DNA from 3 places in the Micromonospora sp. NPDC003816 genome. Region 1 is predicted to be linked to each of the others. Evidence: riboswitches for the same ligand, from Rfam matches in the RefSeq annotation. Region 1 holds a riboswitch; each other region holds the start of a gene.
What was found. Region 1 has a riboswitch for cobalamin ahead of ACFYTT_RS03155 (peptidase). Riboswitches for the same ligand answer to the same signal wherever they lie in the genome.
Positions count from the first base shown of each region.

Region 2: another riboswitch for cobalamin. It lies ahead of bluB (5,6-dimethylbenzimidazole synthase); the one in region 1 lies ahead of ACFYTT_RS03155 (peptidase).
Region 3: another riboswitch for cobalamin. It lies ahead of ACFYTT_RS23280 (energy-coupling factor ABC transporter permease); the one in region 1 lies ahead of ACFYTT_RS03155 (peptidase).

Region 1 is NZ_JBIANP010000001.1:722,221-726,072, forward strand. Features, by position in the region: gene ACFYTT_RS03145 (hypothetical protein) at 1-985, opposite strand, end outside; gene ACFYTT_RS03150 (DUF4240 domain-containing protein) at 1,361-1,900, opposite strand; cobalamin riboswitch at 2,004-2,133, shown strand; gene ACFYTT_RS03155 (peptidase) at 2,230-3,285, shown strand; gene ACFYTT_RS03160 (hypothetical protein) at 3,326-3,814, shown strand.
Region 2 is NZ_JBIANP010000001.1:462,369-466,220, forward strand. Features, by position in the region: gene ACFYTT_RS01945 (SipW-dependent-type signal peptide-containing protein) at 1-391, opposite strand, end outside; gene ACFYTT_RS01950 (VOC family protein) at 551-1,288, shown strand; gene bluB (5,6-dimethylbenzimidazole synthase) at 1,302-1,937, opposite strand; cobalamin riboswitch at 1,977-2,180, opposite strand; gene ACFYTT_RS01960 (MalY/PatB family protein) at 2,246-3,403, shown strand; gene ACFYTT_RS01965 (TetR/AcrR family transcriptional regulator) at 3,462-3,852, shown strand, end outside.
Region 3 is NZ_JBIANP010000007.1:306,577-310,428, forward strand. Features, by position in the region: gene ACFYTT_RS23265 (energy-coupling factor ABC transporter ATP-binding protein) at 1-426, opposite strand, end outside; gene cbiQ (cobalt ECF transporter T component CbiQ) at 423-1,166, opposite strand; gene ACFYTT_RS23275 (energy-coupling factor ABC transporter substrate-binding protein) at 1,166-1,495, opposite strand; gene ACFYTT_RS23280 (energy-coupling factor ABC transporter permease) at 1,492-2,184, opposite strand; cobalamin riboswitch at 2,214-2,419, opposite strand; gene ACFYTT_RS23285 (DUF2267 domain-containing protein) at 2,514-2,918, shown strand; gene ACFYTT_RS23290 (roadblock/LC7 domain-containing protein) at 2,923-3,342, opposite strand; gene ACFYTT_RS23295 (YncE family protein) at 3,531-3,852, opposite strand, start outside.

The DNA.
Region 1 (3,852 bases):
CGTACCAGCGCACGACGCGCATCTCCCGCCGGGGCAGGCCGGACTGGTCCACCCGGGGTGCGCGCCGCACCATCCGCGCGACCAGGTTGCGCAGGTAGTCCTCGGTGTCGGACATCAGGTTCCGGCAACCGAGCGCGGTGGCGACGATGTAGTAGCCGTCGGTCCGCAGGAACAGGAAGGTCTGCCAGATGATCCGGACCAGGTACGTGAAGAGCAGTGCCGTGAGCAGCAGCGCGCCCCACTCCGGCAGTTGCAGGTAGCCCTGCCGGCCCGCCCAGAGGGCGAAGACGAAGGACGAGGCGAGCACACCGTCCACCAGGGTCCCGGCGATGAACGCGACGAAGCGCTGCCGCTTCGGCGCCATCCAGATCGTGCTCATGTCGGTCTGGACCACCAGGATGTACATCTGGTTGCCGATGACGAGCCGCGACGGTACGCCCGCCGCCCGCGCCGCGACCATGTGCGCGGCCTCGTGGATCGCGACCCCGACCAGGGTGAGGATGAACGTCGCCCAGGTCAGCGCCGCGAAGTGGATGGGGAACAGCAGCGTCTCGCCGGGCGTGGGCAGCAGGTCGGGATCGTCGGCGGCGAGATACACGCCGCCCGCGATGACCAGGACGCAGAGCAGCAGCACGGGGAGGCTGACCATGCGGCGGGCCACCGTCGGGCTGAGCCAGTTCAGGCTCCAGCTGCGCCGGGGGCGGGACGTCGCGGCCGGGGCGGGGGCCGGGGCGGGGCCGGGTGCGGCGGCCTCGCCGTCGACCTCGACGAAGCCCTCGTCGCCCAGCGCGTCCAGGAAGTCGGTGATGTCGGGCGTCTCGGAGTACTTCTGCTCGTACTGGCGGACCGCCTCGCCCACCGAGTTGCCGGCGGCCAGCGAGTGGAGCAGATCCAGCCCTTCGGCGGGGATCGACAGGAATACCTGCCGCTCGACATCGCCGATGATGACGGTGTCGCCCTCCGCGCGGTGGTCGAACGGGCGCACTCGGACAAGTGTGTCTGGTGGGTAGCCGGCCATGGTCAGTCGTCCTTTTCGCTCATCTCATGCGGATCGATGAAGGCCGGCACCCGGAGTTGCCGTCCGGGTGCCGGCCTTCAGGTGGCGTGTCACCGTCAGGAGACGACACACGCAGCGGCGACAGCGCTGGTCTTCACCGACTCCAGCCGGCGAACCGTGAGCTTCTTCATGAAAATCACCTCCCTCGCGACTCGGGAACCACTACGGTGCCGGTCGCGGGGGAGATCGTCTGCTCACTTATGTGCATACGCCGATAGCGTGTGTGTGGCATTGAGCGAGTCGAACCGAACATACCTCACAGACGACGTCGGTCCGGGGGTGTCCTGGTCGTGCCGACGGGAGCTACGCGTCGGCCCAGCCGGCCGGATTGCTGCACGACTCCCGGCTGATCCCCGAGCCGGTCTCCGGCCAGTCACCGAACCGCTCGTGATGCAGGTGGGAGAAGAGGTAGCAGAAGCCCTCGCAGCCGGCGTCGGGCACTGCCGTCGCCGGATTCGCCCGGACTGCCTCGTAGAACTCCCGGCCCAACGCCACGATGTGGCCGCGCGCGTACAGGAAGCCGTCGTCGGAACCGTCGGTGATCTCGTGGATGTCGGCGCGGTCGATGTCGTACAGCTTGCGCTCGATCACCCGGTCGAGGGCGACCAACTCCGCGCGGGACAGGTCGGCGGAGAGCCGGCGCAGCTCGTCGAGGAAGGGGTCGAGCCACGGGTCCATGGCGTACCCGTCGTCGTGCGCCGGATCGCGGTCGATCAGGGCGCGACGCAGGGCCGCCGGCTCCGGCCCCAACCCGGCCCACGCCTGCTCCACCAGCGCCCAGAAGCGGTCCTCCTCCTCGGCCGTCGGCAGCGTCGGGGGGACGGCAAGATCACTGTTCGTCATGGCCGGACGATAGCGGCGAGCACCGACATCGGGAGTCGGCGTGACGCACGGCGTGCGACCGGTCGCACATTGACAGCGACGGCGAGGGCCGATCAGACTGGCCCGACAATTCCACAGCCGCGGTCACGTGTGGGGGAAGTCCGGTCGAAGTCCGGCGCTGGCCCGCAACGGTGGGCCGCCGGGGGTAACCCCGGTGGCGAGCCCGAATACCTGCCGTACCCGCGCTCCTGCACCTCACCCGTCGTGGCCCACGGGTCGGAGGCCGGCCAGCCACGTCCTGACGGGCGGGCCGGGTTTCTGACGACCGCCGGGCCGGAAAGGCGCGCCCGATGGTCGTCCGCCTGAGCCGGCACCGCCCGCTCACCCTGCTCTGCGGCGTGCTCGCCGCCCTCACCCTGACCCTGACTCTCACCGGTCCGGCGATCGCCGCCCCCGTCCAGGTGGGCGGCGTCCGCTCGGACGCAGCCGCCGGTTGGCTGGCCCGGCAACTGGTCGACGGGGAACGATTCGAGACCGTCTTCGACGGCGTCGCGTACCCGGACCAGGGGTTGACCCTCGACGCGGTCTTCGCCTTCGCCGCCGCCGGTGTCGCCGACGACTTCGGCGCGTCGGCGCTGGCCTGGGTCACCCGGCCGGACGTCCGCGACGGCTATGTCGGCGACGGCACCACCGAGGCGTACGCGGGCGCGACCGCCAAGCTCGCCCTCGCCGTCGCGGTACGCGGCGGCGACCCGACCGACGTCGGCGGGGTGGACCTCGTCACCCGGCTGCGCGGGTTGCAGGCGCCCGACGGCCGCTTCACCGACCGGTCGGCGTGGGGTGACTACAGCAACGCGTTCAGCCAGTCCTTCGCGATCCTCGCGTTGCGCCGGACCGTGGCGGGCGTGCCCCCGTCGGCCGCCGCGTGGCTGGTCGGCACCCGGTGCCCGGACGGCGGCTACCCGGTGCTGCCGGCGCAGCCGGTCTGCGACTCCGACGTGGACGCCACCGCCCTGACGGCGCAGGCGCTGCGGGCCGCCGGACGACACTCCGATGCCGCCGCGGCACTGCGCTGGCTGGTGTCGGTGCAGCGGGTCGACGGCGGGTTCGTCAACGCCGACGGGATCGCCAACGCCAACAGCACCGGACTGGCGGCGCAGGCCCTGCGCGACGGCGGCCGACCGCTGGCCTGGCTGCGGGCCCGGATCTTCCTGACCGGGTTGCAGGTCGGCTGCGCCGCGCCGACGGCCGACCGGGGCGCCGTCGACTTCGACGGCGGGGCCTTCGACCCGGGCACCGCCACCCGCGCCACCGCCCAGGCCGTCCTCGGTGTCACCGGCACCGGGTACGCACGGCTCTCGTCCGTCGGCGCCGCCACCGGCGCACCCACCCTGCCCTGCCTCTGATCACCCACCGATTCCCGTTCCCTGAGGCGAAGGAGTGCCCATGTCCCATGTCCAGAGTCCCGCCCGCCGGTGGTTCGCCGGCCTGCTGGCCGCGGCCGTCGTCGCACTCGGCCTGATCGCCGTCGAACCGTCGCCGCGCGCCGCCCACGCCGCCGCCTGCACCGGCACGACCGGGGTCACCGTCGTGGTCGACTACGGCCCGCTCGGCGGTGGCGTCCAGGTGGCGTGCGCGCTCGGCGACCCGGCCACCGGGCTGGCCGCGCTCCAGGGAGCCGGCTACACGGTGACCGGGACGCAACGATGGGGTCTGGCGTTCATCTGCCGGATCAACGGCCAGCCGACCTCCGCCACCGAGCCCTGCGTCAACACCCCGCCGGCCAGCGCGTACTGGTCCTACTGGCACGCCTCCGGCAGCGGCGCCGCCTGGACCTACAGCACGCTGGGGGCGACCAGCTACAACCCGGCGCCGGGAACGGTCGAGGGATGGTCCTTCGGCACCGGCACGGCACCCAGCATCACCGCCCCCTGACCTGCGGGTTGCCTGACGGGCCGCGCGCCCGCCGGGTG
Region 2 (3,852 bases), 260 kb from region 1:
CGTAGGTGAGCCCGACGAAGGTGGGCGGTGCGGGGGTGGCCGAGGCCACCGTGACGGTCGCGTCGTACGTCGTGGCCGCGGTCAGGCGCACCGCGAACGGTGCGGCGACCACGTCGTCCGGGCTCATGTTGTCGAAGCCCGTGCTGAACGCCAACGCCGCCGCCGTGCCGGCGGTCGGGTGCTCGGCGTAGGTGGTGCCGTCCGTGCTGCCCTCCATGCTGAAGCTACCGGCGGTGAACGTGCCCGAGGCGTACTCGGAGTCGTTCCAGGCGGCGAGGGTGATCGTGGCGCCGAGGCCGAGCGCGAGCCCGCCGGCCAGGATCGCCTTGAGCTTGCGACGACCTCCTCGACTGCTCGACTCGCCCGTCGTCATCCCTGTCGGTCCAGTCAACTTGTCCTCCTCGTGCATCCCCGTTGGCGTGCTGTCACGCAGGGACACGATAAAGCTCTAATGCGGACAAGTCGGGCATAAATTCCGAAACTTCACGGAGGTGTATCGACCGGCATCAAGTAAATCGAATTCGTTTCGCGATGCCGCTAGCATCGCCGGATGGCAACGCGACTCGTGCAGATCAACATGAAGGCCCGGGACGACTCCGCGCTGGGCGCTTTCTGGGCGGCGGCGCTCGGTTGGGGGATCTCCAGCGAGGAGCCAGGCGTCACCAACCTCGAACCCGAGGGTGTCGACTATCCCGACCCGGTCGCCGTCTTCGTCGACCTCGTCGTCTCCGCAGAACCCAAGACGGCGAAGAACCGGGTACACCTCGACCTCGCCACCACCTCGGCGGACCATCACGCCGCGACGGTCGCGCGTCTGAAGGAACTCGGTGCCACCCCCGCCGACGTGGGTCAGGGCGACGTCCCGTGGACGGTGATGGCCGACCCGGAGGGCAACGAGTTCTGCGTCCTGGAACCCCGGCCGACGCTCCAGTACGTCGGACCGGTCGCCGCCGTCGTGGTCGACTGCGCGGACCCGCGCGCCATGGCCGACTTCTGGAGCACCGCCACGGACTGGCGTGTGCACGACGTCACCGACCGCGCAGCGGTCCTGCGCTCCGCCGCCGACGTGGGCCCGTACCTGCACTTCCTCCGCACGCCCGACGTGAAGACCGGCTGGAACCGGGTCCACCTCGACGTCCGCCCGTATCCCGGTGACGACCCGCAGGCCGAGGTGGACAGGCTGCGGACACTGGGCGCCACCACCGTGGACGTGGGCCGCGACGATCTCCCGTGGACGGTCATGGCCGACCCGGAGGGCAACGAGTTCTGCCTCCTCGCCCCCGGCTGACGCGCACCCGGGATCAGCGGTCCGACGGCTCCCACCGGTCCCGGTGCACCGCTGCCTGCCAGGGACGGCGCTGCCGCCAGCCGTGTCGCTCCAGGTCCGGCACCTGCTCCAGGTGGGTGACCGGACCCAGGCACAGCCAGGCCACCGGGCGGACACCCGCCGGGATCCGCAGCAGGTCCCGCACGAACGGCTCCCGGTAGAACGAGACCCACCCCACGCCGAGCCGCTCGGCCGTGGCCGCCAGCCACAGATTCTGGATCGCCAGGCACACCGAGTACAGGCCGGCGTCGGCGATGGCGTGCCGACCCAGCACCGTCGGGGACCCCCGGTCCGGGTCGTACGTCACCACGACGGAGAGCGTCGACTCCACCACTCCGTCGATCTTGATCCGGCTGAACCGGCGCGCCTCCTCCCCGTGCAGACCGGCGGCGAAGACGTCCCGTTCCTGCTGCACGTGGCGGTGGAACTCCGCCCGCAACCCAGGATCGCGGACCAGGATGAAGTCCCACGGCTGCGACAGACCGACGCTGGGCGCGGCATGCGCGGCGGCCAGTACCCGATCGAGGACCTCGGCCGGGATCGGCGCGCCGGTGAACTCGCCCCGTACGTCCCGGCGGGCGTGGATGACCTCGTACACATCGTCGAACATGGGCAGGCTCCCGCTGCGCTCCAGGCCCTGCCCTCACGGCAGGGCAACCAGGCGCGAGGCCGGTCTTCGGACTTCCGGATCGTCACCTCACCGCCCGCCTTCCCGGCCCGAGCCGGGCCAGTGGCTGCGCGTGACGCGCGTGGGCGGCAGCTCCCCGGTCACCGCGGCGGGCCCGTGCCGGACTCTCACCGGCTTCCCGATTCTCCCCACCACCGGCGGGGCACCTCGCAACAGTTCGTGCCGCCGAGCACCCTACCGGACACCGTCGTCCGTCGGCGCTTCCCGATCGAGTCACTAGTCTCGGTGCCGTGACCTCCGAGACCACGCCCCTGCGGCAGCTCACCCTCGATCAGCTCCGGAAGCGGACGAGCGAGAAGTGGCGCGCCCACCCGGGCGACGTGCTGCCGATGTTCGTGGCGGAACTGGACGCGCCGCTGGCCGGGCCGGTCGTCGACGCGATCACAGAGGCCGTCCGACGTGGTGACACGGGCTACCCCGCCGGCACCGCCTACGCCGAGGCGCTCGCCAACTTCGCCCGCGACCGCTGGGACTTCGACGGCATCGCCGTGGACCGCACCACGATGGTCCCGGACGTGATGAGCGGCATCGTCGAGGTCCTCGACGTGATCTGCGGCCGGACGGACGCTGTCGTGGTCAACTGCCCGGTCTACGCGCCGTTCTACCAGGTGGTGGGGCGTACCGGTCGCCCCATCGAAGAGGCCCCGCTCGGCACGGACGGCCGGATCGACATGACGGTCCTGGACGACGCGTTCCGGCGCGCGGCACGTCGTGGCTCCCGGCCCGCGTACCTGCTGTGCAGCCCGCACAACCCGACCGGCAGCGTGCACACCGCCGACGAACTCGCCGAGGTCGCCGCACTGGCGGACCGGCATGGTGTGCGTGTGGTGGTCGACGAGATCCACGCGCCGCTGGTGCTGGCCGGGGCGAGGTTCACGCCGTACCTGAGCGTGCCGGGCGCCGAGAACGGCTTCTCGGTGATCTCCGCGTCCAAGGCCTGGAACCTCGCCGGTCTCAAGGCCGCCGTCGCCGTCGCCGGACCCGCTGCGGTCGACGATCTCGCCCGCATCCCCGCCTGGGTCAACGAGAGCCCCAGCCATGTCGGAGTGCTGGCCCACGTCGCCGCCCTGCGGGACGGCGGCGGATGGCTCGACGCCCTCCTGGCCGATCTCGACGAGAACCGTCGTCTCCTCGCCCGGCTACTCGCCGAACACCTTCCCGCGGTCCGATACCGCCCTGGCGAGGGCACCTATCTGGCCTGGCTCGACTGCCGCGCCCTCGGCCTCGGTGACGACCCCGCCGCGACTTTCCTCGAACGCGGCCGGGTGGCGCTCAGTCCCGGCCCCGTCTTCGGCACCGGGGGAGCGGGACACGCGCGATTCAACCTCGGCACCACCCCCGAGCTGGTCGCCGAAGGAGTGCGGCGGATGGCCGGGGCACTGACCTGACGCCGGTGGCACTGCCGGCCCGTTCGCAGCGAACGCCGGGATTGCTACTGTGGTGAACATGTATGCACCCGAGGATCGCACCGCCAAGGCGATCATTCGGGACACGGCCCTGGAACTCTTCGGCGAACAGTGGCCGGCGGCCGCGTCGCTCAAGCAGGTGGCGGAGCGCGCGGGAGTCTCGCAGTCGCTCATCATCAAGCACTACGGGTCGCGGGAGGGCCTGGTCGCCGCCGTGGACGCGCACGTGCTGGGCGTGTTGGGCAACGCGCTGGAGGCACTCGCCGAGACAGCCGGTTCCGGCCCGCCCGACCGCTTCCTCGCGTCGGCCGACGCGCTGTCCTCCCCGTCGGCCACCCGGTATCTCGCGCACCTGCTCGTCGGCACCACGTCGCGCTCGGTCGAGGCGTACCGGATGCTGCAGGGGTTCGCCGACTCGCTCATGCACCGGA
Region 3 (3,852 bases), on a different contig from region 1:
GTGGGTGGGACGGTCGGCGAGGTCGCCGATCTCCAACGCGGCCAGCGCCTCGGTACACCGCTGCCGCACCTGCGCGTCGTCCAGACCGAGGTTGACCGGCCCGAACGAGACGTCCTGGAAGACGGTCGCGGCGAACAACTGGTCGTCGGGGTCCTGGAGCACCAGCTGCACCTGCTGACGGACGTCGAGCAGCCCCGCCCGGGTCCGGCGCAGTGGCACCCCGCCGACCAGCACCGTGCCGGCGTCGGCGGCCAGCGATCCGACCATCAGCCGGAACAGGGTCGTCTTGCCACCGCCGTTGGGCCCCAGCACGGCCATCCGCCGCCCGGCCGGCACCGACAGGTCGGCGCCGGTCAGTACCGGACGCTCCGCCTCGTACCCGAAACTGACCCCGCGCAGCTCCAACAGCGGCGGATCGCCGCTCACCCGAGCACCACCAGCATCCGGGTGGCCAGCACCACCGCCGCCAGCAGCAGCACGGTGACGACCAGGAACGCCGCCGACGGCTGGCGGACCTCGGTGCGTACCGCCAACGAGCCGGTGTAACCGCGCAGCGCCAACCCCTCCTCCCAGCGCCGGGCCAGCGAGAACGCACGGACGAAGACCGCGCCGGCCTGCCCGGCCAGCGACCGGTAGGTGCTGGCCCAGGTCCGGTAACCCAGCCGGGCCGCCTGGGCCTGCCGCACCGCGTGCACACTCTCCAGCAGCAGGAACAGCATCCGATAGATCAGCGCGGCCACCTCGGTGACCGCGCTGGGCACCCCGAGACGCTGGAGCCGGGGCAGCACGTCGGCCAGCGGCGTGGTGGCGGCGAAGAGCAACAGGCAGAGCAGCGCGGCGCAGGCCCGACCGGCGGTCGTGGCGGCCGTCGCGAGCCCCTCCGGCGCCCACCGGACCTGCGTCGGACCGGAGACCGCCACCAGCATCGGCACCGAGCCGGTCAGGATGAACAGCAACGGCGTCCGGGCCACCCGCACCAGCAGACGCGGCGGCAGCGCCGCCGGCCCGAGCAACGCCACCGCTGCGGTCAGGCCCACCACCAGGGCGCCCGGCCACGGCGGCAGGAGCAGGGAACAGCCCAAGAGCCCCAGGGCCAACAGGGCCTTCTCCACCGGGTGGCGGCGTCGCCAGGGGCTGGCGTACGCCGCCACGTCCAACGCGAGCACTAGTCGGTGGTCTTCTCCCCGGTCGCGGACTGCTCGCCACGCAGCCGCTGCCGGGTCCGGGCCACCCCGAAGTAATAGCCGAGGAACCCGGCACCGAGGGCGGCCTGAAGCGCGAACAACGCCGACTCGATCTCACCCGACGGCGGTTCGTAGATCGAACTGAACCACGGCTCGTAGTCGGGATGGTCGTTGACGATCGCCTCCTCGGCGAGGGCGTCGGCACCGGCGAACGGCTCCTCGCCGCTGCCGAGCCCCAGCACCAGCGGCGCCACCGCCAACGCCACCACGGCGAGCAGCAACAACAGGTTGGTCCGGCCGAACGACTTCACGCCACCGCTCCCTGGGTCGTCGGGGCCGGACGGCGCAGGATGCCGAGCCGGCGGAGTTCCTGCGGGCTCACCCGGACCAGCAGCCGGACCACCAGGACCGTGAGCAGCCCCTCGCTGATCGCCAGCGGGATCTGGGTGACCGCGAAGATGGACCCGAACTTGGCCAGCGCGCCGACGAAGCCCGAATCCGGGTCCGGGAAGGCCAGCGCGAGCTGCGCGCTGGTCACGCAGTACGTCGCCAGGTCGGCCAGGGCAGCGGCGAAGAACACCGAGATGCCGAGGCCGCCACCGAACCGGCGGATCAGCGCGTACACGCCGAAGGCCACCCAGGGGCCGACGATGGCCATCGAGAAGACGTTCGCGCCGAGCGTGCTCAACCCGCCGTGCGCCAGGAGGAGCGCCTGGAACAGCAACACGATCGTGCCGAGCACACTCATCACCGGTGCCCGGAACAGGATCGCGCCGAGACCCACACCCGTCGGATGGGAACAGGAGCCGGTCACCGAAGGGATCTTCAGCGCCGACAGGACGAAGGTGAACGCCCCGGCCGCGCCGAGCAACAGCTTCGCGTCGGGGTTCGCGCGGACCTGCTGGACCAGGTTGCGCGCACCGTGGATGACGAACGGTGTCGAGACCGCGAACCATGCCGCCGCCTGCACCGGTGGTAGGTAGCCCTCAGCGATGTGCATGAGTCGACCTCCCCTTCCAACACCTCGTGGACGAGATCACATGTCGGGGTCGGTCTCCTGGCTCCCGGATCGTCGCGTACTCCGGCCTTCCCAGGTCCTCCACGGACCCAGTGGCGTACAAGTCGGAGTGAACTCCCCGGTCACAGTGGCGAGGGCCGCGCCGGTATCACACCGGCTTCCCGTTACCGCGACGGCGCGACGTTATCCGTTCCGCACACCGACGCACAAGACTCGTCGATGCCACCGCGACCGTACGCGGGTGAAGAGTGCCGTTTGTCACGACGATTCACGGGTAGACGCCAGATCCGTTGCGAGAAGGGGCCGACCGGTTGGACGAGAACGAGTTCATCGACTCCGTGGCGCACCGCACCGGCGCGTCGACGGAGCAGGCGACCGCCATCGCGCGCGCCACCCTGACCACGCTCGCCGAGCGGATCGACGGCGGCGAGGCACGGGACCTGGCCGACCGACTCCCGGAAGGGCTGCGGGCGTACACGTTCGCGCCCAGCGAGACCGCCGAACGCTTCGGGCTCGACGTGTTCGTCGACCGCGTCGGCGGCCGTGCCGACGTCGATCCCGACCTGGCCGAGGCCGGCATCCGGGCGGTCCTGGACACCATTCGAGGTGACGTCGCCCCCGCCGACCACGACGACGTCATCGCGAACCTGCCGGCCGAACTGTGGCAGGTGGCCAACCCGGCGCCGTCGTACGACGCGCAGCGCGACCGCGGCTAGCGGGTCACCGCCCGGTCAGGTGGGGCGCCGGCTCCACGTACACCGGCAGATGGTGCCCGGCCCTGGCACAGAAGAGGGCGACCTCGTACGCCATGTCCCCCACCTCCGCCGAGCCGTCGATACCGACGGTGAGGATCGCCCCGTTGCCGGTGGTGGCGTGGAACAGGAACGCCCGCGACATCTGCACCACCACCTGGTGCAGCTCACCCTCACCGCACAATCGGGCGGCGGCCAGACCGAGCGCCTGGAGCCCACAGACCACACTGGACAGTTCCTCGGCGATCTCCTCGTCGATGCCCCGCGAGGCCCCCAGCATGATGCCGTCCGGGGAGAGCACCACCGCGAACTTGGCGCCGGGCACCCGATCCACGATGTCGTCGAGCGCGTCGTTGAGGTTCTCGGCGGTGACCAGGGCATGGGTCATAAGGGCGCTGTCCTCTCGTCGAAACTCCTACGTTCGTACCAGAGAAGACGCGGCCTCAGGAGCCCACTGGTGGCCCGATCCTGTTCTCCGATCCCCCTAACGTACGACGACGCTGGTCACCCTAATCGGACGGGTCGGACGTCCCGGTCACACCGGGAATCCCTCTTCTGACCGACGGTGACACCCGCTCAGGACGACGGCACCGGACCCCGCAACCCCACCAGGCCGGGCACGGCGACACGACCCAGTTCGGCACCGCTGGTCGGGTCGAGCCACCGCACCGCCGACGGCCCACCCACATAGAGACGGCCACCGTCGGGGCCAAGGACGAGACCGGTGACGGGGGCGTCGACCGGTCGTTCGGCGACGACCCGCAGACCGACCGCATCCACCGTACGCAGCACACCGGCCCCGCCGAGGAACAGTCTTTCGTGGTCCGCCGTCGCGTACGCCGGGCCGGACGCGACGGGGACGGCGGCGGTGCGGCGTACCGTCAGTTCCTCGGTGGAG